2 linked regions of the Natronosporangium hydrolyticum genome follow. The protein of the gene in region 1 interacts with the protein of each later gene in a pairwise test. Links are inferred from orthologs where the notes say so. Each region holds a gene or a part of one and is shown on either strand. Other genes may lie near its edges. The genes, in order: ligA and leuS.

Evidence for each region.
Region 2: the proteins of ligA (region 1) and leuS interact in binary tests that used the Escherichia coli proteins (3 or more experiments, as listed by UniProt). The link is inferred for Natronosporangium hydrolyticum from one-to-one orthologs.

Annotation. Positions count from the first base shown.
Region 1 is NZ_CP070499.1:4,264,703-4,280,297, reverse strand. What follows is about bases 7,970-10,901. They hold ligA (NAD-dependent DNA ligase LigA), read left to right. Parts: upstream 7,970-8,345; coding sequence 8,346-10,457; downstream 10,458-10,901. Other genes in these bases: JQS43_RS19090 (putative bifunctional diguanylate cyclase/phosphodiesterase), read left to right, coding at 10,568-10,901; JQS43_RS19100 (VOC family protein), read left to right, coding at 7,970-8,263. In the rest of the region: JQS43_RS19135 (hypothetical protein), read right to left, coding at 1-732; JQS43_RS19130 (hypothetical protein), read right to left, coding at 930-1,553; JQS43_RS19125 (cysteine desulfurase family protein), read left to right, coding at 2,344-3,504; tRNA 2-thiouridine(34) synthase MnmA, read left to right, coding at 3,533-4,612; JQS43_RS19115 (ATP-binding protein), read left to right, coding at 4,747-6,135; JQS43_RS19110 (nucleoside deaminase), read left to right, coding at 6,208-6,696; JQS43_RS19105 (uroporphyrinogen decarboxylase/cobalamine-independent methonine synthase family protein), read left to right, coding at 6,779-7,780; more of JQS43_RS19100, read left to right, coding at 7,868-7,969; more of JQS43_RS19090, read left to right, coding at 10,902-12,646; Asp-tRNA(Asn)/Glu-tRNA(Gln) amidotransferase subunit GatC, read left to right, coding at 12,627-12,926; Asp-tRNA(Asn)/Glu-tRNA(Gln) amidotransferase subunit GatA, read left to right, coding at 12,932-14,440; JQS43_RS19075 (hypothetical protein), read left to right, coding at 14,497-15,595. UniProt on the Escherichia coli protein: DNA ligase that catalyzes the formation of phosphodiester linkages between 5'-phosphoryl and 3'-hydroxyl groups in double-stranded DNA using NAD as a coenzyme and as the energy source for the reaction.
Region 2 is NZ_CP070499.1:1,851,291-1,865,481, forward strand. What follows is about bases 8,283-11,662. They hold leuS (leucine--tRNA ligase), read left to right. Parts: upstream 8,283-8,594; coding sequence 8,595-11,462; downstream 11,463-11,662. Other genes in these bases: JQS43_RS08420 (hypothetical protein), read left to right, coding at 8,283-8,466. In the rest of the region: JQS43_RS08395 (transglutaminase TgpA family protein), read right to left, coding at 1-1,847; JQS43_RS08400 (DUF58 domain-containing protein), read right to left, coding at 1,844-3,139; JQS43_RS08405 (AAA family ATPase), read right to left, coding at 3,143-4,183; JQS43_RS08410 (alpha/beta hydrolase), read left to right, coding at 4,391-5,980; JQS43_RS08415 (SDR family NAD(P)-dependent oxidoreductase), read left to right, coding at 6,047-7,045; more of JQS43_RS08420, read left to right, coding at 7,045-8,282; JQS43_RS08430 (putative bifunctional diguanylate cyclase/phosphodiesterase), read left to right, coding at 11,804-14,191.

The sequences.
Region 1 (15,595 bases):
CGGGTCGCCGGTGACGTCCTCGAATACACAGGTACGACCGTCCGGGTCGGTCACAATAGCTGACACAGGCATTGTCGCCACTTCAACCGGCTCCGCCAAGCGAACGATTCCTCCCCCCTCGCCGCCAGGCAGGGCGTCGGCGATCGTGGCCGCCGCTTCCGGGTCGTCGATCAATCCGCTTTCCACCGTGTAAGGTACGGCGACGTCGCCGACCGCGAGGACGTACTCGGAGCCAGAGTCCATCGCTGACTCGGGCTCCTCAACCAGCACGGTGCCCGGCCGATCGGGGCCCAGCAGCACCGTGACCCCGTCTGAAACGGCTTCACCTACCTGGACCGATACCTCACTGACAGCCAAGGGCTCGGGGCCGATCCAGAGCACCGTGTCCCGATGGAACACGCGATCCTCGCTGCCGCGCCCTAAAGACTGATTGAGCTGCCGAAACCCCTCGGCTGTCGCGTCCGTAGCTCGGCCGGCATCCGCGCCAGCGGGAAAACCGAGGGCATCGAGGAACTCCTGGACTCTGGCCACATCGTCACCGGCCATGCCAGCCGTAATGTCACGCCACGGCGGTGCTTCGGCGGTGAAGGCCAGCCAATCCCGATCGTCCACGCTGACAACCGGGTCACCAGCGGTGATTTCTTCCCCCGGGGCTAGATGAACGGCGGTGACCACACCGGAGCCGCCTGCTATGACGGGAAAGGGTGCGGAATTCTCTATCACCAGACTCACCCGAAACGGGGCATCATGGCTACTCTCGCCTACAGCTAACAGTATCGGCTCGGCCGGGGCGTCTGCCCGCAGGGGACTCTCAACCGACTGCGCCACCAACCAAGCCAGCCCCAGAGCGATCGGCGCAAGGACGGCAACTGCCAATACCGATCCGAGGCCGTGAGGAACGCGTTGAGAAGTCCGCAGAAACCCGCTCACTAGCTAATCCCGTCGGTACAGTAGACCTCGGTCTCACCCTCGTTGTAAGCGGCTATGCTGCGGCCGACTATCTCGAGGATGTCGCCGTCTGGATCGATGTCGATACCCTCCTCCAGTGCACAAGCGACTATTGCGTCCCGGTGGGGCTCGTAGACTGCCCGCTGATGGGACTCAGCAGCCTCGACCGAAGACGGCTGGTTCTGGTATGCGACCTCGATCCAGTGACTGTGGTCGGCGACACAGCGGTGCACAGTGGCGCCTGGCGCGAACTCCACAGCGTCTGCGTCCTCCGCCTCGGTGGGTACACCATAGAGCCGAAATGGGTATCCCTGATTGTGGGTGACGTAGCCTTCATCCGGTTCGAACCCCTGTTCCCGGAGACAGCGGAGGGAACGTTCAATGGCTTCGTTGTAGACCTCGAATGAGACCTCGCCGGCGCGCTGTGCTTCTTCCAGGAGCTCGATCTGTACGTCCGAGGCGCCCAGCTCACGCGCGCGTTCGAGCGCGTTTTCGATGGTGGTCGCGAAGCGACTGTCGTCTTCGCCGGTTCCAGCGTCATCACCGGAGCATGCGGCGGTAGCCGCCGCGACTGCGACGGCTACCAAGGATGTACGGATCCTCACTGGATCCTGCTCTCAGTTTCCATAACCGGAACCTCTTGAGTAGTAGGCGACGGTTGGGGAATACACCGTGGTCGGGGTGGTCGGGCTGATCCCGCTGGCGACCACCCATGGTGTCCACGCGGAGTATCCGCTGTCGGTGTAGTAGAAATGCCGGGCGCCGATCTCGCTGCACGGCCATGCGCTCGGAACGTTGTTTGTGGTGTACTGCCGATGGTTGCTACCGTCTCGGCCGGTGACCCAGGTGCACGAGAAGATCGACTGATCCTCGGGCTCGCTGCTGGCTGCGGACGCTGGAGTGATCACTGCCAGACTCGAGGCTGCCAGGACGGCTGACATCAGCGCGACTACACCTGCTCTACGCGCGTTACTCAGCTTGCGACCGGGGGGGCTTCTGGCGGGTTAGTCACGAGTGCCTCCATTGATGGGGTTGGGGGACTCACTGAAGGTAACGGATAGCTGCCAGCTAAGCAAACTTTAGATGTTTCGATCGAGGTTCGATACTTCGAGTCGTCACTCCATCTTGGCCTAAAGTTCGTACACTATAGCCCGACGCCGCTTGATAGACCGCCTCGGGTGCGGCGCTCCGCTGCCCGGATCCGGTCAGCGCCGGTCCGGAGGATGGGTCGTGGCACTCGGCCCGGTGCAGGTTCCGAGTTCGGCTCGGGTTGTGGCGACTCAAGCTCTATGATCACTAATGGCGGTCTGGTGGGTTTTCACTTCTTGTCCGCTCTGTCGGCTCTGCGGCAGCGCGTAACTGACTCGGCCGTTACCCCGGACTACGCTAGGCAGAATGGCCTACCTTGACCACGCCGCCACGACGCCGATGCTGCCCGAGGCGCTGGAGACGTACGTGGCCACCGCCCGTGAGCTGGGTAACCCGTCGTCGCTGCACGCCGCCGGTCGGGGTGCCCGGCGCCGGGTGGAGGAGTCGCGGGAGCGGATCGCCGCCGCGTTGGGGGCTCGACCCTCGGAGGTGATCTTCACCGGTGGGGGTACCGAGAGCGACAACCTCGCGGTGAAGGGTATTTTCTGGGCGCGCCGGGCGGCTTCCTCGGACCGTTCGCTGGTGGTCGCGAGCCAGATCGAGCACCACGCGGTGCACGACGCGGTCGCCTGGCTGGCCGAGCACGAGGCGGCAGCGGTGCACTGGCTGCCGGTGGACTCCCGTGGCCGGGTGGATCCGGACCTGCTGGCGGAGTTCTGCGCCGATCACCAGGGTGAGGTGGCGCTGATCAGCACCATGTGGGCCAACAACGAAGTGGGCACGGTGCAACCGGTGGCGGAGTTGGCGCAGGTCGCCACCGAGCACGGGATTCCGCTGCACACTGATGCCATTCAGGCCGTCGGGCAGGTGCCGGTCGACTTCGCGGCCGCCGGTGTCGCCGCGCTGACCGTCACCGGCCACAAGCTGGGCGGGCCGGTCGGTGTGGGTGCGCTGTTGCTGGCGCGGGACGTGCCTTGCACGCCGCTGCTGCACGGGGGCGGGCAGGAGCGCGATGTCCGCTCCGGCACCCTCGACGTCGCCGGTGTGGCGGCGTTCGCGGTGGCCGTGGAGATGGTGGTGAAGGGCCAGCAGGAGCACGCCGCGCGGTTGGCCACGTTGCGGGACGAGTTGGTCAGCAAGGTACGGGCGGCGGTGCCGGAGGCGGTCTATAACGGTGACCCGGTGCATCGGCTGCCCGGTAACGCCCATTTCTCTTTCCCTGGGTGCGAGGGCGACGCGCTGTTGTTGCTGCTGGACGCGCAGGGGGTTGCGTGTTCCACCGGGTCGGCCTGTTCGGCCGGGGTGGCCCAGCCGTCCCACGTGCTGCTGGCGATGGGCGCCGACGAGCCGGTGGCGCGCTCGTCACTGCGGTTTACGCTCGGGCACACTTCCGTAACCGAAGAGGTTGACGCGCTGGTGGCGGCGCTGCCGGCGGCGGTGGAGCGGGCGCGGCGGGCCGCTGGCTGAGCTACGCCGGCGCGGTAGGGTAGGGCCCGTGCGAGTGCTGGCGGCGATGTCCGGGGGAGTCGACTCGGCGGTGGCGGCGGCCCGAGCCGTGGCGGCCGGGTATGACGTGACCGGCGTGCACCTGGCGCTGTCCCGCAACCCGCAGACCTATCGCAGCGGCGCCCGCGGCTGCTGCACGATCGAGGATTCCCGTGACGCCCGCCGGGCCGCCGATGTCATCGGTATCCCGTTCTACGTCTGGGATATGGCCGAGCGTTTCCACACCGACGTGATCGAGGATTTCGTCGCTGAGTACGCCGCCGGCCGGACCCCGAACCCGTGCCTGCGCTGCAACGAGAAGATCAAGTTTGAGGCGGTGCTGGACCGCGCGGTCGCGCTCGGGTTCGACGCGGTGGTCACCGGCCACCATGCCCGACTAGGCGCCGACGGGCTACTGCGCCGTAGTGTCGATGCGGCGAAGGACCAGTCGTACGTGCTGGCGGTGTTGACCCGGGCGCAGCTCGACCGGTCGATCTTCCCGTTGGGTGAGCTGACCAAGGCGCAGGTGCGGGCGGAGGCGGCTCAGCGTGGCCTGGCGGTGGCGGAGAAGCCTGACTCGCATGACATCTGCTTCATCGCCGACGGCGACACCCGTGGTTTCCTGGCGCAGCGGCTGGGTGACGAACCGGGCGAGATCGTCGATGCGGAGACCGGCGAGGTGCTGGGCGAGCACAGCGGGGCCTACGCGTACACGGTGGGTCAGCGACGCGGGCTCGGGCTGGAGCGGCCCGCCCCGGATGGTCGACCGCGTTACGTGCTGTCGATCACGCCGGTAAGTAACACCGTGACCGTTGGCCCGGCCGAGGCGCTGGCGGTCCGGACGGTGCACGCCGAACGCCCGGTCTGGACCGGCTCGCCGCCGCCCGCTGGGCCGGTCGAGTGTGAAGTGCAGCTCCGCGCCCACGGCAGCCCGGTGCCGGCGGTGGTCACGCTGGCCGGTGATCAGTTCACCGCGCAGCTGCGGAGCCCCGCCCAGGGCATCGCCCCGGGCCAAGCCGTGGTGGCTTACCGGCAGGATTCGGACGGTGACATTGTGCTCGGATCCGCCACCATCACCGAGGCCCGCTGACCTTCCGGCCCCGCCCCCGGCGCCACCATCCGGTCGGTGTCCCGCCATACGAGGACGTCGTCGACGGATCTGTCGCCGACAAGGATGTCGCCGACATCCTTGTCGGCGACATTTGAGAGGACAATACTGAAGGAGTGGAAGGGTTCGTCGGGAGAGAATCCGAGTTAGCTGAGTTGACGCAGTGGTGGGAGGGTCCTTCCCCTCGCGCCGCCCTGGTGTGGGGTCGGCGCCGGGTGGGCAAAACATCCCTGTTGCGCCACTTCGCGGAGCGTGCCAGCGCCGGCCGTGTGGTGTTTCACACCGGAGCAGGTCGGCCGCGCGACGGCGAACTCGCGGAATTGTCTCGGCACCTTACGGCCTCGCTGCCGGCCGGGGTACGGGATCTTTCTGGCAATCCGCTGCGGACCTGGGACGAGGCGCTCTACCACCTTGGGGAGTTGGCCCGTGATGAGCCCGTGATGCTGGTGTTGGATGAGTTTCCCGAGTTGGTCACGACATCACCGGAGCTGCCCGGGGTGCTACGTGCCTTCCTTGATCGTTCCGGTGAGTGGACTCGGCTCCGTCTGCTGCTCTGCGGTTCAGCGGTGCGGACGATGCAGGCGATTCAGGAGTATCGTGCTCCGCTCTATGGGCGCTTCGATCTCTCCCTCCACCTACACCCATTCCGGCCGTTCGAGGTGAGCCAGCTGCTGCCCGAACTGACCCCCGCCGACCTCGCGGTGGTCTACGGCATCGTCGGGGGCATGCCGCTCTACCTCTCGTGGTGGGACCAGCAGCGTTCCGTGCCGGAAAATCTGCGCCGGTTGGCGGTCCGCCCCGATGCCAGGATGCTCGTCGAGGGCGACTTTGTCCTTGCTGCCGAGGCTGGCGGTGCCCATCCGCACCCGGTGCTGCACGCGATCGCCGCCGGGCGCACCCGACATCACGAGATCGCGGATGCGGTGGGCGTCGACCCGACCCGTACCCTCCGCGATTTGATTACCCTGCGACTGGTTGAGCGGGTTGAGCCAGTCACCGAGGCTGGCAGAAACACTCGCCGCAAGCTCTACCGGATCGCTGACAACTTCCTCTCGTTCCATCTGCGGGTGCTCAGCCGATACCGGACCGAGATCGAGCGCGGGCTCGGCGACACTATCTTGCGAGCGATCACGGCTAGCCTCGACGACCACCTGGGGCTGCCGTGGGAGGAGGCGTTCCGGGATCACCTTCGCCACCGTGCCGGTGAACTCGATCCGCAGGTGGTGGCGGTGGGACCCTGGTGGACCGCCGACGGGCAGGACGAGATCGACGCGGTGGTGCTGCGGGGCCGGAGTCGCGAGCCGTTCCTGGTCGGTGAAGCGAAGTGGGCGAAGAGCGGCAACGCAGCCCGGATCCAGGCGAGGCTGGCAAGGAAGGCGGCCCGGCTGGTTCCGGCCGGCGCGGAACTCCGTTATGCGGTGGCCGCCCGGCATGAGGTCACCCATGCCGACCCGGAGGTTCTGGCCGTGACCGCGGCCGAGATCTTCCCACCGGTGGCGGGCTGAGGCGAACGGGTCCTGATCGCCGCGGTCCGCGGCCGGTGGCGAGTGGGCGATCACGCGGGCTACGGTTCTCCGGTGCCGATCTCGGTTGCGGACCCCCGCCACGCCCATTGGCTCGCTGAAGCTGTCTCGGACGCGGTCGCCAACGTCGCCGCCGGGGGTGGGCCCTTCGCCGCCCTGGTGGTCCAGGGGGAGCAGGTGCTCGGTCGGGGGGTCAACCGGGTCACTGCCGACAACGATCCGACCGCGCACGCCGAGGTGGTGGCGATTCGGGACGCCTGCCGCCGGCTCGGCGACTTCCGGCTCGACGGCTGCGTGCTGGTGAGTTCCTGCGAGCCCTGCCCGATGTGCCTCGGCGCGGCGTTGTGGGCGCACCTGGACCGGATCGTCTACGCCGCCGACCGCCACGACGCCGCCGCCAGCGGCTTCGACGACCGGGCGTTCTACCGGCTCTTCGACACGCCGCGGGAGCAGTGGCCGGTGCCGGTCGAGCGGGTCGTCGTCGGCGATGCCACGGCGCCGTTTCACGCTTGGCGTGCCGATCCGTCCCGGATCGACTACTGACTGTCGTCCGGGCGGTCGCTGCGCCGAAACGGAATCGCTGAACCAGGGCGGAGCTTCGCGGGGCGCGGTAGCGTAAGGGAGCGTGAGCGAGTTCCCCTGGCCAACCGGGGCAGCGACTGGGATCGGGTCGCTGCCGGGCACCGATATCGTCGAAGCGGTCAAGCTGGTCTTTGGCGAGCTGCCCGAGTTTCCATACTTGCCGGAGCTGCCGGCCCGTGGCCCTGGCGCGGACATGCTGGGGCGCAGCGCCGGGCTGTTGGTCGACCTGCCGGTCGAGCTGTACGCGGCGCGCTGGCGGGTGGCCGCGCGCGGCGGCACCGACCTGCGCCGCATCGCGGACCTGCGCGAACGGGACCTGGACGCGCTCACTGAGCAGGCGGTCGACTATCAAGGGCCGGTCAAGATCCAGTGTGCCGGGCCGTGGACGCTCGCGACGAACCTGGAGCTGCGTGGTGGCGGCCCGATGTTGCGCGATCCCGGTGCGGTGGCGGACCTGACCGGTTCGCTCGCCGAGGGGCTGCGGGCGCATCTGGTGGAGCTGACCGCGCGGGTGCCCGGCGCCCGGCTGGTGCTGCAGCTCGATGAGGCGTCACTGCCGGCGGTGCTCGGGGGCCAGGTGCCTACCGAGAGCGGCTTCGGCACCCTCCCGGCGGTGGAGCGGGCCACCGTGATCGAGGCGCTGCGGTCGGTGGTGGAGGTGGTCGGGGTTCCGGTGGTGCTGCACTGCTGCGCGCCGGACGTGCCGGTGGGGTTGGTGCGAGAGATCGGCGCGGTCGGGGTGGCCCTCGACCTCGACCTGTTGCCGGACCTCGACGAGTTGGGCGAGGCGCTCGACGCCGGGCTCGGGCTGCTAGCGGGCGCCGTCCCCACCGAGGTGGCGGCGACCGCGTCGAATCCGGTGTCGCCCACCGCGGGCGAGGTGGCCGACCGGGTACGCCGGCTGTGGGGGCGGTTGGGGTTCGCGCCCGACCGGCTGCCGGAGCAGGTGGTGGTGACCCAGGCGTGCGGCCTGGCCGGGGCGAGCCCGGAGTTCGCCCGCTCGGCGGTTGCCGCGGCTCGCGACGCCGCCCGACAGTTGCCGTGACCGCGGGCTGCCGGTGATTGACGCGTCGCTGTCGTACCCGGCTGGCACCTTTACCGGGTCGATGACGGCGACTCGAACGGAGCAGTGATGACGGCGCGACTGATCACCGTGGTGCTGGACGCACGGGAGCCGAGGGTGTTGGCCGAGTTCTATGCGGAGCTGTTGGGTCTGCCGGTGCTGCGGGTCGACGGCGACTGGGTGGATATCGGTGACGACACCACCCGGCTCAGTTTTCAGCATGCCCCGGAGCACCAGCCGCCTACCTGGCCGGAGCCGGGGACGCCGATGCAGATCCACCTCGACCTGGCGGTCGACGACATCGAGCAGGCCGAGGCGCAGGCGGTGCGGTTGGGGGCGACCAGGCTGCCGTGGGGTTCCGCCGAAGAGGAGGCCAAGGGTCTGCGCCCGCCGGGGGCGGGCGGGTTCCGGGTCTATGCCGACCCGGCCGGTCATCCGTTCTGCCTGTGCTGGGGCGACGGCTGAGCCAGCCTCGACGCGGCTCTCAGCGCAGGTCACGGCGGTGTCGCGAGCGTGGCTGTCGGAGCCGGCCGCTAGCGTACGAGGGGTGGACGCACCAGGAGAGAGCCCCGAGGCCGAGCGTGCGGCGGGTGTCGAGCCGCCGTCGGCCGCCCGGGAGCGGCACGCTGAGCTGGCCAAGGATATTGAGGACCACCGCTACCGCTATTACGTGCTGGACGCGCCGACGATCTCGGACGGTGCCTTTGACGAGCTGATGCGGGAGCTGGAGGCGCTGGAGGTCGAGTTCCCGGCGCTGCGGACCCCCGATTCCCCTAGCCAACGGGTGGGCGGCAGCTACGCTACCGAGTTCACCCCGGTCGCCCACATCGAGCCGATGATGTCGCTGGACAACGGCTTCCACCCGGCGGAGATGGCGGCCTGGGTGCAGCGGGTCCAGCGGGAGTCGGGCGACGAGGCGGTCCGGTTCCTCTGCGAGCCGAAGGTCGACGGGTTGGCGGTCAACTTGACCTACCGGGACGGTCGGTTGGTGCAGGCGGCGACCCGTGGCGACGGCCGCACCGGCGAAGACGTCACCTACAACGTGCGGGCGATCAAGCGAGTCCCGAACCAGCTGGTCGGGGCGGATATCCCGGCGTTGTTGGAGGTCCGGGGGGAGATCTACTTTCCGCTCGCCGCGTTCGGCGAGCTGAACGCGTGGCTGGTGGAGCAGGGGCGGGACCCGTTCGCCAACCCTCGTAACGCCGCCGCCGGCAGCGTCCGGCAGAAGGACCCGAAGGTCAGCGCCGCCCGGCCGTTGGCGATGGTGGTGCACGGTCTGGGGGCTCGGGAGGGGCTCGCCCCGGCTACCCAGTCCGAGGCGTACGAGTTGCTGGCGCGATGGGGGTTGCCGACGAGCGACCGGTGGCGAGTGGTGGACGGGCTAGCCGGGGTGGAGGAGTACATCACCTACTACGCGGAGCACCGGCACGACCTGGAGCACGAGATCGACGGTGTGGTGGTGAAGGTCGACCGGTGGGATCTGCAGGGCCGGTTGGGCGCCACCAGCCGCGCCCCGCGCTGGGCGTTGGCTTACAAATACCCCCCGGAGGAGGTCAACACGGTCCTCCGCGACATCTTGGTCAACGTGGGCCGGACCGGCCGGGTCACGCCGTACGCGGAGTTGGCGCCGGTCCGGGTCGCTGGCTCGACGGTCACCTTCGCCACCCTGCACAACGCTCGCGAGGTGGTCCGGAAGGGCGTGTTGATCGGCGACACGGTGGTGATCCGCAAGGCCGGGGATGTCATTCCGGAGGTGCTGGGGCCGGTGGCGGAGCTGCGCCCCGACGATGCGCGGGAGTTCGTCATGCCCAGCCATTGCCCGGAGTGCGGGTCGCAGCTGGCACCGGCGAAGGAGAGCGATGTCGATATCCGGTGTCCGAATCAGCGCAGCTGTCCGGCGCAGTTGCGGGAGCGGGTCTTCCACCTGGCCGGTCGGGGCGCCTTCGACATCGAGATGCTGGGTTACAAAGCGGCCGCCGCGCTGCTGGAATCTGGCGTGATCACCGATGAGGGGGAGCTGTTCGCGCTCGATGAGGCCGCGCTGACCCGGTCCGAGTTCTTCGTCAACAAAGACGGTTCGTTGGGCAGCAACGGTGACAAACTGCTGAAAAACCTGGCTGTCGCGAAGCGGCAGCCGTTGTGGCGGGTGCTGGTGGGGCTTTCGATTCGGCATGTCGGGCCGACCGCGGCCCAGGCGTTGGCGGCCGAGTTCGGCTCGATTGAGGCGATCGAGGCGGCGAGTGAGGAGGAGTTGGCGGCGGTGGACGGGGTCGGGCCCACCATCGCCGCCAGCCTCCGGGAGTGGTTCGCGGTCCAGTGGCATCGGGAGGTGGTGCGCAAGTGGCGCGAGGCCGGGGTCCGGATGGCGGAGGAGCGGCCGGCCGCCGGTCCGCGCCCGTTGGCCGGCCTCACGCTGGTGGTGACCGGGACGCTCGCCGGCTACTCCCGGGATCAGGCGACTGCGGCGGTGACCGGGCAGGGTGGCAAGGTGACGAGCTCCGTGTCGAAGAAGACTTCATACCTGGTGGCGGGGGACAATCCAGGCAGTAAGTACGACAAGGCTCGCTCGCTCGGAGTTCCGGTGCTCGACGAGGCCGGGTTCGCGACTCTGCTGGCGGAGGGTCCGGAGGCGGTGGCGCCGGCCACCGAGCCGGAGTAGGCCTGCTACCTCGCCGATTGTACAGTTTGCCGAGTCTGACTGCTATGCCAGATTCGCGGCAAAGGTCGGTGTGGTCATACTGTGGGGGTCATCCGCCGGTAGGAGGTTCGATGGTGTCCGAGGCACTGCGCAACACCATCCCCACCGAGCGGCGGCTGCCCTTCTTAGCGCTGGTCGGCGCGGTCCTCGCCGGGGGCGCGGCGGTGATCGGAGTGGCGGTGAGTCAGCTGCCCGGCGCTTCTCTTCCCGTCGCTTTCTGGTTGATGGCGACCATCGCGGTGGTCGCCGACGCCCGACCCTTTACGCCACCGGGTCGGCGGCAGACACTGGCGGTCTTCCCCTCGATCTGCCTCACCTTCGCGATCCTGCTCGCGTGGGGGCTCGGGCCGGCGCTGGCGGTGCAGGCGGCCGCGGTGGTGGTGGCCTCGTGGCGGATGCGCCACGCGGTCTGGCGCGGGCTGTACAACCTCGGGCAGTACGCACTCGCGTTCGGTGCCGCCGAGTTGGTGCTCCAGCTAGGGGGCGCCCGACCGTATCCGCTGGTTGGGCTGAGCGTCGGCCAGGTGGCGACCGTGGTGGTCGCGACCATTGCCTGGTTCACGGTCAAGTACGGCTCGGTCACCCTCACCATCCGGCTGCGGTTCGGTGAGTCCGCCTGGCGGCTGCTCCGGCGCACGATGGTCTGGGAAGCATTGACCTACGGGGCGTTGTTGCTGCTCAGCCCGGTTTTGGTGGCGGCCGCCGCGGCCAGCCCGGCGTTGGTGCCGTTGGTGGTGGTCCCGCTGTACGCGGTCTACCGGATGGCCCGGCTCGCCGAGGATCTCGTCGGGTTGACTCGTCGCGACCCGTTGACCGGGCTGGCGAACCGGCCGGCCCTGGCCAGCGCGGCGGCCGAACAGGTCACGATCCACAAGGACCTGGCCGCCCGCGGGGACCCGGCGAGCCGGTTCGGCCTGCTGCTGGTGGATCTCGACCGATTTAAGAACGTCAACGACGCGCTCGGGCACGAGGTCGGTGATCAGCTGTTGGTCGAGGTAGGAGCCAGGCTGCAGGCGACGGTCGGCCCGCGTGACCTGGTGGCCCGGCTCGGCGGCGACGAGTTCGCGGTGCTGGCGCCGCGGCTGTCCGGGGCCGCCGAGGCCCGGGCCTTCGCCGGCCGGCTCGCCGCCGCGCTCGCCGAGCCGGTGCGGCTGGAGGGTCTGCCGCTGGATGTCTCCGGTTCGATTGGGGTGGCGGTCTGGCCGGATCACGGCGCTGAGGTCGCCGAACTGCTGCGGCGCGCGGATGTGGCGATGTACGACGCGAAGCAACGCGCGGCGCCGGTGGCGGTCTACAGCCCCGAGAGCGATCACCACACCCCGCAGCGGTTGTCGCTGCTGGCCGACTTACGGACCTCGTTGGAGCAGCCCGGAGCCGACGGCGTCACGATGCATTACCAGCCGCAGGTGGCGGTCGCGACCGGCGAGATCGTGGGGGTGGAGGCGCTGCTGCGCTGGCAACATCCGGTCCGCGGGCCGGTCCCCCCGGACCAGTTGATCAAGGTGGCGGAGCACACCGCGGTGATGCGGATGTTGACGCTGCGCATCATCGACGAGGTGGTGGCGCAGTTGGCGAGGTGGGCCGCCGCCGGCGAGTCGGTCCGCGCGTCGGTCAACGTCAGCATCCGAGATCTGCACACCGGTGATGTCGCCGAACGGATCGCCGGGCAGCTCCGCCGTTACGGCATTCCGCCGCGGCAACTGCAGCTGGAGATCACCGAGGGGGCGCTGATGGCCGATCCGCGGCGAGTGTTGGCGACTATCGGAGCGCTGGACCGGCTCGGGGTAGCGATCTCGCTCGACGATTTCGGCACCGGCTACTCCTCGCTGCAACACCTGCGCCGGCTGCCGCTGGCCGAGGTCAAGGTGGATCGTTCCTTTGTGCTGGGCATGGCCCACGACGCGGACGACGCCGCGATCGTCGGGTCGATCGTCGAGCTGGCCGGGGCGCTCGGGCTGCGGGTGGTCGCCGAGGGGGTGGAGGACGCGCAGACCTGTCAGCAGCTCGCCGACGCCGGCTGCCACGTCGCGCAGGGGTGGTATTACGCCCGCCCGATGCCCGCCGACGAGCTGCTGCCGTGGCTGGAGCGCTACCGTAAACTGGCCGACGATCTGGGAGGAGAGAAGCCGCATGACAACCATCTCTCGTGACGAGGTGGCGCACTTGGCGCGGTTGGCCCGGCTGGCCGTGACCGAGCAGGAGCTGGACACGTTCGCCGGTCAACTCGACGTGATCCTGCAGGCGGTCGCCCGGGTCGGTGAGGTCACCGCCGGGGAGATCCCGCCCACGTCACACGCTGTGCCGCTGACTAACGTGTTGCGCCCCGACGAAGTGACCCCGAGCCTGCCGGTGGCCGAAGCGCTCGCGCAGGCGCCGGACGCGGCTGAGGGCCGTTTCCGGGTGCCCCGGATTCTGGACGAGGAGGAGTGAGCACGGTGGCTGAGCCGACCGAGCTGACCACGCAGACCGCCGCCCGATTGGCGGCGTTGATCGCCGCCGGGGAGGTCTCCGCGGTGGCGGTGACCCAGGCTCACCTGGACCGGATCGCCGCTACCGAGCCGAGCGTCCACGCGTTCCTTCACGTCGATGCCGAGGGCGCGTTGGCGGCCGCCGCCGAGGTGGACCGTGCCCGCGCCGCGGGTGAACCGCTGGGGCCGTTGGCCGGGGTTCCGGTCGCCGTCAAGGACGCGTTCACCACTCGGGGCGTGCCGACCACCTCCGGCTCCCGGATCCTCGCCGACTGGCGGCCGCCCTACGACGCGACCGTGGTGGCCCGGCTGCGCGACGCCGGGCTGGTGATCCTCGGTAAGACCAACATGGACGAGTTCGCGATGGGTTCGTCCACCGAGTATTCAGCCTTCGGGCCGACTCGCAACCCGTGGGATCTGGCCCGGATTCCGGGTGGTTCGGGTGGTGGCTCGGCGGCGGCGCTCGCCGCTTACCAGGCACCGCTGTCGATCGGCAGCGACACCGGCGGGTCCATCCGGCAGCCCGGGGCGGTCACCGGCACGGTCGGCGCCAAACCGACGTACGGCGGCACCTCCCGGTACGGGTTGATCGCGTTCTCATCCTCGTTGGACACACCTGGCCCCTGCGGGCGTACGGTGGCCGACACCGCGGCGCTGCACACGGTGATCGCCGGCCACGATCCGCGGGACTCGACCTCGATTCCGCAGCAGGTGCCGGATCTGGTCGGCGCGGCCGCCCGTGGTGGCGAGGGTGACCTGTCCGGGGTCCGGCTCGGCCTGGTGCGGGAGCTCTCCGGGCAGGGCGCCGAGCCGGGCGTGGCGGCGGCGTTCCGGGACGCGGTCACCACCCTGACCAAGCTCGGCGCCGAGGTGGTGGAGGTCTCCTGCCCCCACTTCGAGTACGCGCTGCCGGCGTACTATCTGATCGCGCCGAGCGAGTGTTCGTCCAACCTGGCCCGCTTCGACGGGGTGCGGTATGGCCTGCGCGCCGGTGACGACGGGGTCCGGTCGCTGGAGGAGGTCATGTCGCTGACCCGGGAGGCCGGTTTCGGCCCCGAGGTGAAGCGGCGGGTCATGCTCGGCACCTACGCGCTCTCTTCCGGTTACTACGACGCCTACTACGGCCAGGCGCAGAAGGTCCGAACGCTGATCTCCCGCGACTTCGCCGCCGCCTTCGAGCAGGCTGATGTGCTGATCTCGCCGACGACACCGTTCGTCGCTTTCCCGTTCGGGCAGCGCACCGATGACCCGTACCAGATGTATCTGGCCGATCTCTACACGATCCCCAGCAACCTGTACGGCGGTCCGGCGATCTCGGTGCCCAGCGGGCTCGCTGACGGCCTGCCGGTCGGCTTCCAGGTGATGGCGCCCACGCTCGCCGACGACCGGATGTACCACGTCGCGGCCGCGCTGGAGTCGGCGTTGCCGGCTCGTCGGCCGCCGCAGCTGGAGCCCGGCTCCAGCATCGGCGGATAAAGAATGCACGCTTCTACTTATAGCTAAGCCTTCGGAGCGCGCCGCATGCTGTGGCGATGAGCCGTGGACATCGCAGAGTGGGCGGATTCGCGTTGGCGTGCGTGCTCGTCGCCACGCTGGTCCCGGGTGCGCCGGCAATTGCCGCCGCGCCCGGGACCAGCGTCGCGGGCGGGCAGGTGCTTGACGATCCCGGGTTCGATTGGAGCCGGACCTTCTACGGTCCTGGCTTGGACACCGGCCTGAGCGCGACCGGCAGTGGTGGTGCGGCGGCGACAGCGGTCTGGGACGACGGCGACGGAGCAGCGCTCTATGTCGGCGGCTGGACCATGACCGCGGGTGAGCATGTGGTGAATCGGATCGCCCGCTGGGACGGCGCCGGCTGGTCCCCGCTGACCGGTCCGGACGGCACCGGGGTGACCACCGAAGGCAGCGGCAACCCGAACATCAAAGCCCTCGCGGTCTATCAGGACAAGCTGATCGTCGCCGGTTACTTCAACCGGGCCGGCGGGGTGCCGGTCGACAACATCGCGCAGTGGGACGGCGAACGGTGGTCGGCGCTACCGGGTGGTGGGGTGACCGGTGGGATCGGTGTCGAGGCGCTCACTGTCCACGATGGCGTGCTGGTCGCCGGCGGTTCGTTCACCACCGCCGGTGGCGAGCCGGTGGCCCGGGTCGCCGGCTGGGACGGCGAGCAGTGGTCGTCGTATGACGTGGGGGTCGAGGGCGGCTCCGTCTTTGCGCTCGAGAGCTACCAGGACGACCTCTACGTGGGAGGTTCCTTCACTCACGCCGGTGGCGCGCAGGTCGGCCGGATCGCCCGGTGGGACGCGGCGCAGCGGCAGTGGCACGCGGTGGCCGGCGGGGCGAACAACATCGTCCGGGCCCTCTACGCGCACGAGGGCGCGCTCTACGCTGGCGGGAACTTCACCGTGATCGGTGACCGGACCGCCAACCACATCGCCCGGTGGGACGGCAGCGGCTGGTCGGCGCTGGGCGGTGGCATGTCCGGCCAGGGGAACCCGCGAGTCGAGAGCATCCTGGCGTACGCGGGGGAGCTGGTGGCGGCCGGGAGCTTCCAGTCCGCCGAAGGCGGGACCGTCAACCACATCGCCCGGTGGGACGGTACCGGCTGGTCGCCGCTGGCCGGCCCGGGCG
Region 2 (14,191 bases), 2.4 Mb from region 1 along the record:
CCGGTCACCGCGCCGCCGGGCTCTGGCGCCAGATCGGCCAGGCCGTCGTCCGGCCCGTCGCCGGGCGGCAGGGGTTCGGCGTCGGAGCCGGAGCTGTCCTGGTCGGTGTCGGGTAGGTCCGGCACGTTCGGGTCGGGTGCCCAGTCGCGCTGCGCCGATCCGGCGACCGAACTGCTCGGGGTGGGGTCGAACGGAACCCAGCCGAAGCCGTCGAAGAAGACCTCGGTCCAGGCGTGCAGATTGTGGTTGGTCAGCAGGTAGGTGCCGTCCGAGCGTTCGCTGCCGCGGGTGAACCCGGTCGCGACCCGGGAAGGGAGCCCGGCATCCCGCACCATCCACGCCATCGCGGCGGCGTACTGGACGCAGAAGCCGGCCCGGTGCTCGAACAGGAAGTCCACGATCGCCGAGCCGGTCGTCTCCGACCCGGTCTCCAGGCTGTAGCGGAAGCCGTTGTCGCTAGTGAAGTGGCCGTGCACGGCGCGGACCCGGTCGTAGGGGGTGTCGGCGTCACTGGTGAGGTCGTCGACCAGCTCGGTGACCCGCGGTTCGTCGATCACCGCACCGAACCGGCGCTGGATCGGGTCGTCCTCCGGCAGCAGCTCGGCCCGCCCGAGCGCCGCCGGGTCGTACTCTCGCCGGACGAACTCGAACTCGTACGTCAGCCCGCTGGCGCGAGTCTCGTCGGCGAAGACGACCTGCTGCTCGTTGTCGTAGCGCCACTCGTCCGCGCCGGTGATGCCGATCAGCTCGGCAAAGATCGGCAGCCGGTTCATGTCCCAGCCGAGCACCTCGACCTCGGCGGTGTGCCGGTGGTGGGTGACGCCGGAGGGCGGCACCGGCAGCGGGAGTGACACCGGTGCCCGGGAGCCGCGGGGGGCGCGGTGGTCGAAGCCCCGGTCGGAGATCTGATCGGCGGTGCCGACCCGCAGATAGAACGGGTCGGGGTCGTCGGTGGTGACCTCCAGCAGGTCGACCGTCTCGTCTCGGTTGAGCAGCCCGTCCAGATGGGCGAAGAGGTTCACCGAGGTGGGCGTCCCGCCGGAGCCGGAGCCGTCGCCGCCGCCGAGGAACCCGGAGCCGAACCGGTCGATCATTCCGCCGGTCATGCCGGGGACGGCCAGCGGCAGCGCGATCGCCATCACTACCCCGACCACGGTCAGCCGGCGACCGGCTGCGGCTAGCGGTGAGGGTTCCCAAGCCTCGATGCCCCGGCCGTCGCCGGTGAACCGCCGTCCGAACCGGCGTACCCGATCCAGGCTGTCGGTGGCGACCAGCCACAGGTAACCGACCACGCCGATGGCGAAGGTGAGCGCGGGAACGCTCTGCTGGCTGACCGCCACCGGCACCGAGTAGATGGCCAGCATCGGCAGCCCGGCGAGGGCGGGCCGGCGCAGAATCACCGCGATGGTGTCGACCAGGATCGCCACCACGCCGATGCCGAGCATCGCCAGCAGCAGCAGGCCGTCGTGGTCGGTCACCGGGAGGGCCTGGGTGGCGATCGCGTCGGGCACGCCGCCGAGCAGCGTCCCGAAGTGTTGAAAGGTGGCGGTGGTGGGGAAGAGCAGCAGCTCATCGCCGCTGCGGAACTGGAAGGTGACGGCGAGCAGCAAGCCAGCGGCCATCGCCAGCGGCTGTAGCCAGCTCGGTAGCCGGAGCGCCCGGGCCGCGGCGGCAGCGGCGGCGACCGCGACGACCGCTACTACGCCGTGCACCAGCCAGGTCCAGAGTTCGAAGATCACCGAGAGCGGCGCGGTGGCGAGCAAGGTGGCGGCGGCGGCGACCAGCCCGAGGTGGTGCCGGCCGCCGAGCGCGCCGCCGGCCCGGGGGGCGCTAGCTGGGGCGGTCATCGGCGACCTCCGGCGACCGTCTCGGCCAACGCCGCCCGCAGCGCGAACCCCTGGGCGCCACGGGCCGCCTGCGGCCACAAACCGGCCAGCCGATCCCCGTGACGGACGCTGATCACCCGCCACCCGGTGCTAAGTAGCGTCCCCACCGCGGTCTGGTGCCCCTGCTCGGCCTGTTGGCGGGGGTGCGGTGGCAGCTCGACCCAGCTGGCGCTGTCGATCAGGAATGCGAGACAGGTCAGCCCACTGCCGCGCAGCCCGGCCAGCACCTCGGCTTCGGCCTTGGTCAAGGCGCCGAACACGCCGATCACCAGCCCGCCGTCGTGGCGCGCGCGAACCTGGTCGACGAGTTTGGCGACATCGGCCTGGCCCCGGGTGCGTACCTCAGAGAGCTGGTCGAGCACCACCCCGTCGCCGGTGCGGTCGTTTGCGTCCACGTCGAAGGTGGTGGAGACCAGCCGGACCCGGTACCCGGTCTGGCGCAGGTGGACCGAGATGCTCGCGGCCGCCGACACCGCCCATTCGAAGCTGGCGGTCGGGCCCTCGCCCCGGTGGCCGAACATCCGAGTGTCGAGCACCACCGTCGCCCGGCTCTCCCAGGGCTGCTCCTCGCGGCGGACCATCAGCTCGCCGACCCGGGCGGTGGAGCGCCAGTGCACCCGGCGCAGGTCGTCCCCGTGCCGGTACTCCCGGGTGGCGGCGTCGTCCTCGCCGTGAACCGCGACGGAGCGGGCGCGGCTCTCGCCGCTGCCGGTGAACTCGCCCGCCAGCCGGATCGGCGGCAACGGCACCACCTCCGGGACCACCGTCAGCCGGTCCACGCTGGGGAACGAACGCACCAGCTCACACAGGCCGAACGGGTCGGTCAGCCGAACCATCAGCGGGCCGACCTCGTACCGGCCGCGAACCTCCGCCCGCACCGAGTACGTCACCGAGCTGGCCTGGTGGCCGGCGAGCCGTTCCAGTACCAGCCGGGGACGGGTGCCCAGCGCGTACGGCAGTCGATCTTCCAACAGCAGGGTGCCGGTGACCAGCCGAGACAGATTCTGCATCCGTAACTGAACCCCGGCGCGACCGCCGACCGGCACCCGCCCGGGGGTCAATTGCCGGGTGCAGGCCAGCCGGTACCGGCTCCGCCCGACATACCACGCCGCGAGCAAGGGCAGCGCGGCCAGCAGCGCCGCCACCCGCAGTAGGTCGTTCTCGCCGAGCACCACCGCGGACAGCGCCGCCGCCGCGGCGGCGGCGAGAAAGCAACGGCCCCGGGTGGTCAGCCCCCGCAACGCCTGCAGCACCGGTTATCCCCGCTGGATGGAGCTGGGGTCGTGGTCGGACCGGTCGTGCGCGGTGCGGGTCCGGTCCTGTGGCACCGGCAATCGATGCACCAGCTCGGCGATGATCGCGTCGGTGGTGCGGCGGGACAGCTGCGCCTCGGGGGTAGAGATGACCCGGTGAGCGAGCACCGGGACCGCCAACGACTGCAGGTCGTCCGGGAGCACATAGTCCCGCCCGTCCAGGGCGGCGATCGCCCGGGCGGTGCGGAGCAGGTGCAGGGTCGCCCGGGGCGAGGCGCCGAGCCGCAGCTCGGAGGCCTCCCGGGTGGCGTTGACCAGATTCACGGCGTATTGCTTGATCGCGTCGGCGACGTGGATCTGCCGGACGGTGGCGATCATGCGGCGGACCGTCTCGGCGTCGGAGACCGGTTTGAGGTCGTAGAGCGGATCGTAGGCGCCGTGGGCGTCGAGCATGGCCAGTTCGGCGCCGGCGTGAGGGTAGCCCATGCCGATCCGGGCGGTGAACCGGTCGCGCTGTGCCTCGGGGAGCGGGTAGGTCCCCTCCATCTCGATCGGGTTCTGGGTGGAGACCACCATGAACGGCACCCGCAGCCCGTACGACGTGCCGTCGACGGTGACCTGCCGCTCCTCCATGCACTCCAGCAGGGCGGACTGGGTCTTCGGCGAAGCCCGGTTGATCTCGTCGCCGACCACCAGGTTCGCGAAGATCGCGCCGGGCTTGAACTCGAAGTCGTGGGTCTCCTGGTTGTAGACGCTGACTCCGGTGACGTCGCTGGGCAGCAGGTCGGGGGTGAACTGGATCCGGCGTACCGAGCAGTCGATGGAGCGGGCCAGCGCCTTGGCGAGCTTGGTCTTGCCGACGCCGGGGACGTCCTCGATCAGCAGATGCCCCTCGGCGAGCAGCACCGCCAGCGCTAGCCGGACGGTCGCGGTCTTGCCCTCGATGATCTGCTCGATATTGTCGACGATCGCGTTGGTGGCGGTGCGGAACTCCGCGAGCGGCAGGGGTGCGCCGAGCTCCTCGCCGGTGCGTGGAACGGTCACTGGCATCCTCCTGGTGGTGCCTCGGCTTGCCAACTAGGACGCTGTCGACCCACTCCCGGGTTCGTCGACTCGCCAAACCGGTCGCCCGAGCCGTGCCGTCCCCCGTACCGAACGCGTCACTTCTGCCACACAGGCTAACCGGCGCCCGCGGACCTTGCCGAGTTTCGCACATGGTTCGCCCCGGTCGGATCCGGGAACCCGGTCCGGGTGACCTGGACGAGAGCGGTGGTCGACCGGCTGCGGGGGGCCACCTCGACCAGCGGGGTCAAGCTGTGGCCGCTGGCGGTGGTGGCGGCCGTGGTGGTGCTGCTAGCCGTCGCCGGCGCGCTGCCCCGCTGGCCGGGCCTGGTGCACCTGGTGGCGCTGCCGCCGCTGGAGCTGTTCGGCGATCTCCGACTGCTGGCGACCGAGGCGGTCTCGCTTCCGGTCTTCCTGATCCTGCTGGCGGCGGTCTGGACGATCCGGGTGTTGGTGCTCTCGCTGCTGCTCGGCGGGTTCACCCCGGACCGGCTCTGGTTGGCGGCCCGCTTCTATCTACTGCTGACCCCGGTGGTGCTGGTCCTGGCGCTGCTCGACTTCGCCGCGTACGCAGTGCTGTACTCGCGGCTGTTCTGGCCGGTGGTGGGGGTGGTAGCCGGGCTGGGCCTGCTGCTGGCGCCGGTGCCGTGGCTGGCCCGGGACCCAGCTGGCAGATGGCGGCTGCGGACCGGCCTGATGCGCAATCTCCGACAAGGGCTCCGGCTGGCGGTACTGCTGCCCTACGGGCTGGTGCTGGTGCTGCTCGGGGGGCTCGCCGACGCGGGCGGAGAGACCGTGACGGTTTTGCTGGTGCCGGTCTCGGCGCTAGCCACCGCGGTGGCGGTCCGGCTGCTGGCCGCGCCCGCCCCGGCTCACTCGGGGCGGCTGGCCGCCGCCGTCGCGGTGGCCGCAGCCTTGGTGGCCGCGGGGTTCGTCACCACCCGGACGGTGGCGCCCGCCCCGCCCGCGCCGCCCCGCGCCGGCTCGTTGGTGTTGATGTCCGGGATCAACTCCTCGTCCGGCAATGGGGCGATCTTCGAGACCGAGGTGGCGGCGTTGGGGTTCGACTGCGGGCAGACCTACTACTTCTCGTACGCGGGCCCGGGCGATGGCGCGCCGCAGGGGCAGGCGCGTTGTCCGATCCGCACCGGCGCGCCGTACGTCCAGGCCGACACGCTGCGTCCGCTCGGTGAGCAGGTGGACTCCTTCGCGGCGCAGGTCCGGGAGCTGCCGGCGCCGGTCACCGTGGTCGGCCACTCGCTGGGGGCGTGGGTGGTCTGGCATGCGGTGGCGACCGGGGTAGCTCCGCAAGTGGACCGGGTGGTGCTGCTCGGACCGTTTCCGGACAGCCCGGTCGGCTATCCACCGGCGAATCACGACGGTCCGGGCCGGGTTGCCGGCGACGCGCTGCGGGCCATGGCGCCGCTCGTCCGCGAACTCGGTTTCCACTTCGTACCGGACGCGCCGGCCGCGCGGGAATTGCTCGCCCAGCCGGACCGGGCGACCGAGCTGTACGCCCGGCCGCTGCCGCCGGAGGTATCGGCGCTGAGCCTGCCCAGCTCCGCGGATCTGCCGCTGATGCCCGGTGGGCGGCGGCTGGCCGGCGCGCAGGACGGTTGCCCGATCCGGGAGGCCCATCCAGACCTGCCGGTCACGCCGGCGTTCTATCGGGAGGTGAACCGGTTCCTGGCTGGGTCCCCAACCGACCCATGCCCGCCGTGGCGGGATTGGGGGGCCGCGGCGGCCCGTCCGTTCGGGCCACCCGCGGCCCGGTACTGACCCGTTGGACGTTTTCTGGTGACTGGTGGCGGGTAACTCACCACAAACGGGGTGAGGAGGGATGACGTGTCGCATCACCGGAGTAAGTGCGTGGTGATCACCGGCGCCTCCAGCGGCATCGGCCGGGCCAGCGCGCTGGCGTTCGCGGACAAGGGTTACCAGTTGGTGCTCACCGCGCGGCGCCGGGAGGCGCTTGACGAGCTCGCCGCCGACTGCCGGCGCCGAGGAGCGAAGGTGCTGGTGGCGCCGGCCGATGTGACCGACGCGGCGGCGGTCGCCCAGGTCGCCGAGCGGGCCGTCGCCGAGTTCGGCAGCCTGGATGTGTGGGTCAACAACGCCGCGGTGGTGGCGTACGGACGCACCGAGGAGACCCCGGTGCCGGTCTGGCACCGGGTGATCGAGGTTAATCTCTTCGGCTATTACCACGGGGTGCGGGCAGCGGTGCCGTGGTTTCGCGAGCAGGGGCACGGGGTGCTCATCAACGTCTCCTCGATGCTGGGCAAGACCCCGTCGCCGCACCAGAGCGCCTACGTCGTCAGCAAACAGGGCATCCGGGCGCTGTCGGACTGTGTCCGGCAGGAGGTCGCGGACCTACCCGGAATTTCGGTCTGCACGGTGCTCCCGGGCGCGATCGACACGCCGATCTTCCGGACCGGGGCGAACGTGAGCGGCTACCAGATCCAGCCGGCCGGGCCACCGATCGACGCCCGCCGGGTGGCGGGCGCGATCGTCCGGTGCGCCCGCCGGCCCCACCGCCGCGAGGTGGCGGTCGGCGCGGCCACCCGGGTCGGTCTGGCCGCCACCCGGCTCGTGCCCGGCCTGACCGAACGAGTCTTCGGCCGGCTGGTGGAGCGCGCCCACTTCCTCGACGAGCCGGCCGCCCGTACCGAGGGGAATGTGTTCACACCGAGCGGCGACGGCGGGTCCGTGGACGGTGGCTGGCGACACAACGGCTGGCAGCCGCCGTCGCCACCGGGCCGTCGCTGGTTGGCGGGGGCCGCGGCGGCGACCGCCGTCGCCGCCGCCGGTGCCCTGGCTGTCCGCCGACTGCGAGAGGGGAACTGATGTCCAAGCCGAGCTTCGTCGCCGGATTCGACTCCACCACCGGCATGCTGCAAGCCACCGCGGCTTGCCTGCGGGGCGAACCGTTCCCCGCCGCCGGGCATCCGCCGGGGCTGAAGGGGCCGGCCCGCGCCACGCGGCGGTTGCCGCAGCGGCTGCGAGAGTCGGCGTTCCTGCTCGGTGGCGCGGCCGAGACGGTCAGCTCCCGGCGGGCTGCCCGGATCGACCCGGAGGAGATCTCCGAGTGGGTGGTGGAGCAGTACCCGAAGCGGAAATACCCGGTGATCGTGATCGGGTCGGCCAGCGGCGCGTTGGTGCATCTGTGCGCGGCGCTGGGGGTGCCGTGGCTGCCGCAGACCTTCTTGATCCCGGTCCGGCAGCGGGTCCACCCGGACGACGTCGACGCCGCATTCGCCAAGGGGCTGGAGCCGGGCCGGGAGCTGGTGGCGAACAACCCGACGCTGCAACTGCACCATATGCACGACGCCAACCAGGACCGGATCATGGTGCGGGCGCTGACCTACTTTCGGGTCAAGCGGCGCGAGCTGGGGGAGGCGTACGAGCGGTTCCTGCTTGACCACCTGGCCCCGGGCGGGACCATTCTGATCAGCGAGTGTGCCCGGACCTGGGACACCACCACGGTGGGGCCGCGGCACGTGTTCCAGCACGGGGCCGTTGGCGGGGCCACCGACGCGGAGTTCCACTACGGCGGGCCGCGGGTCGTCGACTACCTAGCCCGCCATGACTCCCCGGTCCGCCAGTGGTCCGGCCCGGAGCTCGACGGCGTCAGCCCGGAGGCCGAGTGGGGGTTCGCACCCGCGCTGCGGGACGACATCGAGCGGTTCGCTGGGCAGCACCAGTTCCAGGTCCGCCGGTTGATCTTCGACGAGCCGGAGTCGATCAGCCCGATGGTGGCTGACCTGTATCGGTGGTGGTACCGGCAGCGCAACCTGCCGTCGAACCGGCTGTTCGCCGAGTCCTTCATCATCCTGGAGCCGTACTGGACGCTGCGGACCGGTTCCGTGCCGTACTGGATGACCTTCAACACCGACCCGTCGCTGGCGCGGCTGGCGGAGTACCTGGCTAACCGGGAACCGTTCGACGAGATCATGCTGGCCCTGTTCCAGAACGCGGTAGAGATGATCGGCCTGCCCTCGGTCGACGACTGGCGCGAGCAGGTGCTTAGCCGGGCTCGCCGGGCCGGCTGGTTCGCGGGCCTCAGCCCCGAGCACCATCCGCGGGATCTGGGCCATCTGGCGAGCTACGACGATGCGCTCAAGGAGCTGCCGGCCCGGTATCCGCTCCCGGGCCCGCTCACGCTGGCCGAGTTGGACGACTTCCTCGCCGCCCAGGGTGACTACCCGGAGGTGCGGTGGGAACGGGGCGGCGTGGCGGCGTCCCAACGCGCTACAATGCCCGCATGACCGGGAGCGTTGTTCTCCTTACCAGGCCGTGCTGACGCGAGTTCGCGTCCGCACGGCAGCCCCTCTGCGGAGGGGCTTTCTTATGCCCAGAACAACCCCCGGATAGCCAGGACAGTGAGGTGGCGACCATGAGCGAGGTGGCGGCGAAGTCGGCGGCGGCCCCGGAGCCGGAGGGGGAGGTCCCCCCGTTCCGGTACAACGCCGAGACCGCCAACCGGATCGAGGCGCGGTGGCAGGACTACTGGGATCAGCACGGGACCTTCCACGCCCCGAACCCGGCCGGTCCGTTGCACGACCCTTCGCATCCTCGCGCCGGCGCACCGAAGCTGATGGTCATGGACATGTTCCCCTACCCGTCCGGGGAAGGGCTGCACGTCGGGCACCCGCTGGGCTACATCGGCACCGACTGCTACACCCGGTACGCCCGGATGACCGGCTACAACGTGCTGCACCCGATGGGCTTCGACGCGTTCGGCCTGCCGGCCGAGCAGTACGCGGTGGAGACCGGCACCCACCCGCGTAAGACCACCGAAGCGAACGTCACCCGCTACCGGCGGCAGCTGCGTCAGCTGGGGTTGGCCTACGACGACCGCCGTTCCTTCGCCACCACCGACGTCGACTACTACCGGTGGACGCAGTGGATCTTCCTGCAGATCTTCAACTCCTGGTTCGACCCGGAGCGTGGCGCTGCCCGCCCGATCGACGAGCTGGTGGCGGCGTACGAGTCGGGGGCGCGGACCACTCCCGACGGTCGGCCCTGGTCGGAGCTGTCCGAGGTGGCGCGACGGGAGATCATCGACGGCTACCGGTTGGCGTACGTGAGCGAGGCGCCGGTCAACTGGTGCCCCGGCCTGGGGACGGTGCTGGCCAATGAGGAGGTCACCCCGGAGGGCCGTTCCGAACGGGGCAACTTCCCGGTCTTCAAGCGCAGCCTGAAGCAGTGGATGATGCGGATCACCGCCTACGCCGACCGGCTGCTGTCCGATCTGGATGATCTGGACTGGCCGGAGAAGGTCAAGCTGATGCAGCGCAACTGGATCGGCCGCTCCACCGGCGCGCACATCGACTTCCCGACCGAGGCCGGTGCGCTGCGGGTCTTCACCACTCGGCCGGACACCGTCTTCGGGGCGACCTACATGGTGCTGGCGCCCGAGCACGAGCTGGTCGACGAGCTGACGGCGAAGCAGTGGCCGGCGGGCAGCAAACCGGCGTGGACCGGCGGTCACCCCGACCCGGTCGCGGCGGTGGCCGCTTATCGGAGCGAGGCGGCGGCCAAGACCGAGTCGGAGCGCACCGCCGAATCCCGGGAGAAGACCGGCGTGTTCATCGGCGCGTTCGCCACCAACCCGGTGACCGGGGGTCAGATCCCGATCTTCATCGCCGACTATGTGCTGGCCGGCTACGGCACCGGGGCGATCATGGCGGTGCCCGGGCAGGACGAGCGGGACTGGGAGTTCGCCGAGGTCTTCGACCTGCCGATCATCCGGACCGTGCAGCCGCCGGCCGACTTCGACGGCCAGGCGTACACCGGCGACGGTCCGGCGATCAACTCCGCCAACCCGGCCGCCGGGATCACCCTGGACGGGCTGGCGATGACCGAGGCGAAGGCCCGGATCATCGCCTGGCTGGCCGAGCACGGCCACGGCGAGGAGGCGATCACCTACCGGCTGCGGGACTGGCTGTTCAGCCGCCAGCGGTATTGGGGGGAGCCGTTCCCGATCGTCTACGACGAGACCGGCCTGCCGGTGGCGCTGCCCGAGTCCCAGTTGCCGGTGGCGCTGCCGGAGGTGGCCGACTTCTCGCCGAAGACCTTCGACCCGCAGGACGCCGGGTCGACGCCGGAGACACCGCTGTCGCGCAACCACGAGTGGGCGACGGTGGAGTTGGACCTGGGGGACGGGCCGAAGGTCTACACCCGGGAGACCAACGTGATGCCGCAGTGGGCCGGCTCCTGCTGGTATGAGCTGCGCTACCTGGACCCGACCAACGACCAGGCGTTGGTGGACCCGGCGAACGAAAAGTACTGGATGGGGCCGCGGCACGAGCGGGACAGCGGCGGGGTCGACCTGTACGTCGGCGGTGTGGAACACGCGGTGCTGCACCTGCTGTACGCCCGGTTCTGGCACAAGGTGCTGTACGACCTGGGGCACCTGAGCAGCCACGAGCCGTTCCGCCGGCTGTTCAACCAGGGCTACATCCAGGCGTACGCCTACACCGACCCGCGCGGGGTCTACGTCCCCGCGCACGAGGTGGAGCAGCGCGACGGCCAGTACTTCTACGGTGACACCCCGGTCCGTCAGGAGTACGGCAAGATGGGTAAGTCGCTGAAGAATGTGGTTACGCCCGACTTCATGTGCGCCGAGTACGGTGCCGACACGTTCCGGGTCTACGAGATGTCGATGGGGCCGCTGGACGTGTCCCGGCCGTGGGAGACCCGGGCGGTGGTCGGGTCGCAGCGGTTCCTGCAGCGGCTGTGGCGGCTGGTGGTGGACGAGCACACCGGCGCGGTCCGGGTGACCGAGTCGGAGCTGGACGAGCAGACCTACAAGTTGCTGCACAAGGTGATCGACGGGGTCCGTGGCGACATGGACAACCTGCGGTTCAATACCGCGATCGCCAAGCTGATCGAGCTGACCAACCGGGCCACCCAGATCTCCGGCCCGGGCACGCCGCGGGCGGTGGTGGAGCCCCTGGTGCTGATGGTGGCGCCGTTCGCCCCGCACTTGGCGGAGGAGCTGTGGCGCCAGCTGGGGTACGACGACTCGCTGGCGTACGCCCCGTTCCCGCAGGCTGACCCGGAGGCGCTGGTGGCCGAGACGGTCACCTATCCGGTGCAGGTCAAGGGCAAGGTGCGGGCCCGGATCGAGATCGACCCGGACGCGCCGGAGTCCGAGGTGCGGGCGGCGGCGCTGGCCGCGGTCGCCGACCAGCTGGGTGGCGCGGAGCCGCGCAAGGTCATCGTGGTCCCCGGGAAGATGGTCAGCATCGTCCCCTGAGCCGCGGCAGCTTGGTTGGCTGGGGAGGGATCTTGCGCACGGATAAATCCGACTTATCCGTGCGCAAGATCCCTCCCCAGCCAACCAAGGGCGGGGTGCTGTTAGCGCACTTAAGCGTAGAAATACCTCATTTCCTGATTACTGCGAGAAGTGGCACGGATACGCGAACTCCGGGCTCGGTCGTCTCTAGTGTGGAGCGCGGCAGGGCAACGAAAGGAGGCTAGCGATGCGGCACATCGACTGGGCCTGAGGCCAGCGCAGGACCCCTCGGACCCCAGACTGCGGTAGCCTGGCAGCGGTCGCGCTGCCGCGGCGATCGGTGTCCGGGAGGGAGCGCCTCCGTGCGTACGAACGAGACCGACAGGTGGCTCGACCGCCTCGTCGGTCTCGTCGTGTTGGCCGCACTCGGCTGTCTGGGCTGGGCCGTCGTCAGCATCGGCGAGACGCCGCCAGCGGTGTATCTGCTCGTGGTGGCGACGCTGCTGACGCTCGCGGGCCTCTGCCGCCGGATCCACCTCAACCTCCGGCAGCAGCTCACCATCACCTCCGGTGGCGCCGCGATCCTGGTCGCGGTGGTGCTCCTGCCGCCGCCGTGGGCGATCCTGGCGGTCGCTGTGGCCGTGTTGATCGGCCAGGCCGCCCACCGGCGGCCACTGCGTAAGGCCGCCTTCAACACCGCCACCGAGACGCTCGGAGTCAGCGCCGCCTCGGCCGCGTTCCACGCCGTCGGCGGCGCCCCGATCACGGTCGCCGACCGGTCGCTGCTGACGCTGTTGGTGGCGCTGGTGGTCGCGATGGTGGCCTATGCGCTCGTCGACGAGCTAGTGAGCGTGCCGGTCATCGCCCTGGCCAGCCGGACCTCATGGTGGCGGCTTGTCCGGGGCAACGCCTTGATACTGGCGGTGGTCCGGGCTACCAGCCTGGCGCTGGCACTGGCGACGGTGACTCTGCACGCGATCAACCCGGTGCTGGTGACGCTCGCCCCGCTCGGGGTGCTGGTCGCCTACCTGGCCTACCGGCACCGGCTGCACCTGCGCGAGGAGCGGCGAGCCTGGCAGCAGCTCGCCGCCTCCACCGACGCCTTGAGCAGTGTCGGGGTGGACAACGTCCTCTACACCGCGATCCGGGGCGCGGCCGGGCTCTTCCCGGACCTGAAGATCGAGGTGGAGCTGGCGGACTCCGAGCCTCGCCGGGTGGTGCGGGGCGATCGGCACGGCGTCCACTACGACGGGGACCCCCGGCAGGCGCCCACCCAGGCCGGTCCGTGCCTGTCGGTGCCGCTCGGCCTCGACACCGACCAGGAGCCGCTGGGCATGCTACGGCTGTGGTTCCGGGTGGAGGCTCGGCTCTCCGACCGGGAGCAGTACATGCTCGCCACCTTCACCGCCGGTCTCTCCACCGCGATCCGCAACGCGGCAGCGTACGCCGAGGTTTCCCGGCTCGCCGAACGGCACGCGTACGACGCGAGCCATGACGCGTTGACCGACCTGCCCAACCGTCGACAGCTCCATGGCCGGGTCACCCAGCTGTGGCAACGCGGCGAGCCGGGCACCGTCGCGTTGATGCTGCTCGACATCGACCACTTTAAAGAGGTCAACGACACGCTCGGGCATGACGCGGGTGATCAGGTGATCGTGGAGGTCGGTCAGCGCCTGCGCGCAGCCGCCGGCGACAGCATGGTGATCCGGCTGGGTGGGGACGAGTTCGCCGTGCTCTTCGACGGACTGGCGAACCCCGCGGCGGCCTCCGGTCGGGCTTGGGACGTGTTGGCGACGCTACGCCACCCGATGGACCTGCGGGGAGTGTTGATCAGCCTCCACACCAGCGCCGGGTTGGCGGTGGCGAGCGACCCGACCGACCCTACGGAGCTGCTGCGCCGCGCGGATGTGGCGATGTACCAGGCTAAGGATTCTGGCCGGCAGGTGGCGGTCTACGCGCGCACCAGCGACAGCGCCGACCGTACCCGGCTGGCGCTCGCCGGAGAGCTGCCCCGGGCGGTGGAGGGGCGCGAGTTCGCGGTGCACTATCAGCCCATTGTGGACCTGGCGAGCGGGCGCGTCCTGGGCGCCGAGGCGCTCACCCGGTGGGCACATCCCGACCTCGGTGACCTGCCGCCCGCCACCTTCCTCGGCCTGGTCGAACGCTCCGGGTTGCTCGCCCCGTTCACCGAGACGGTGCTGAACCGCGCCCTGGCCGCTGCGGCGTACTGGCGCCGGGAGGGCTTCGAGCTGCAGATCGCAGTGAACGTGTCGCCACGCAGCCTCGGTGACCCACGGTTACCGGCGATGGTGTTGGATGCGCTGCAGGCGCACGGGGTGCCGCCGCAGCGGCTGACCCTGGAGCTGACCGAGTCGGCGGCGATCGGCTACCTCGAGGTGGTGACGTGCGCGGTGGCGACGCTGCGGGAAGCCGGGATCCGGATCGCGCTCGACGACTTCGGCACCCGGCACTCCAGCCTCTCAGCCGTCTTCCAACTCCCGGTCGACCAGCTGAAGATCGACCGTACCTTCGTCTCCGCGCTGGGCACCTCCCGCGAGGCGAAAGGTCTGGTGTGCTCGATCCTCGAACTCGGGCGGGAACTCGGGCAGCTGGTCGTCGCCGAGGGCGTCGAGGAGGTGCAGCAGCGGCAGACCTTATGGGAGCTGGGCTGCGTCGCCGCTCAGGGGAGCCTGTTCGGGTGGCCGCCGCAGACCAGCGATGCGCTGTTGCGCTCGCTGCGGCAAGGCTTC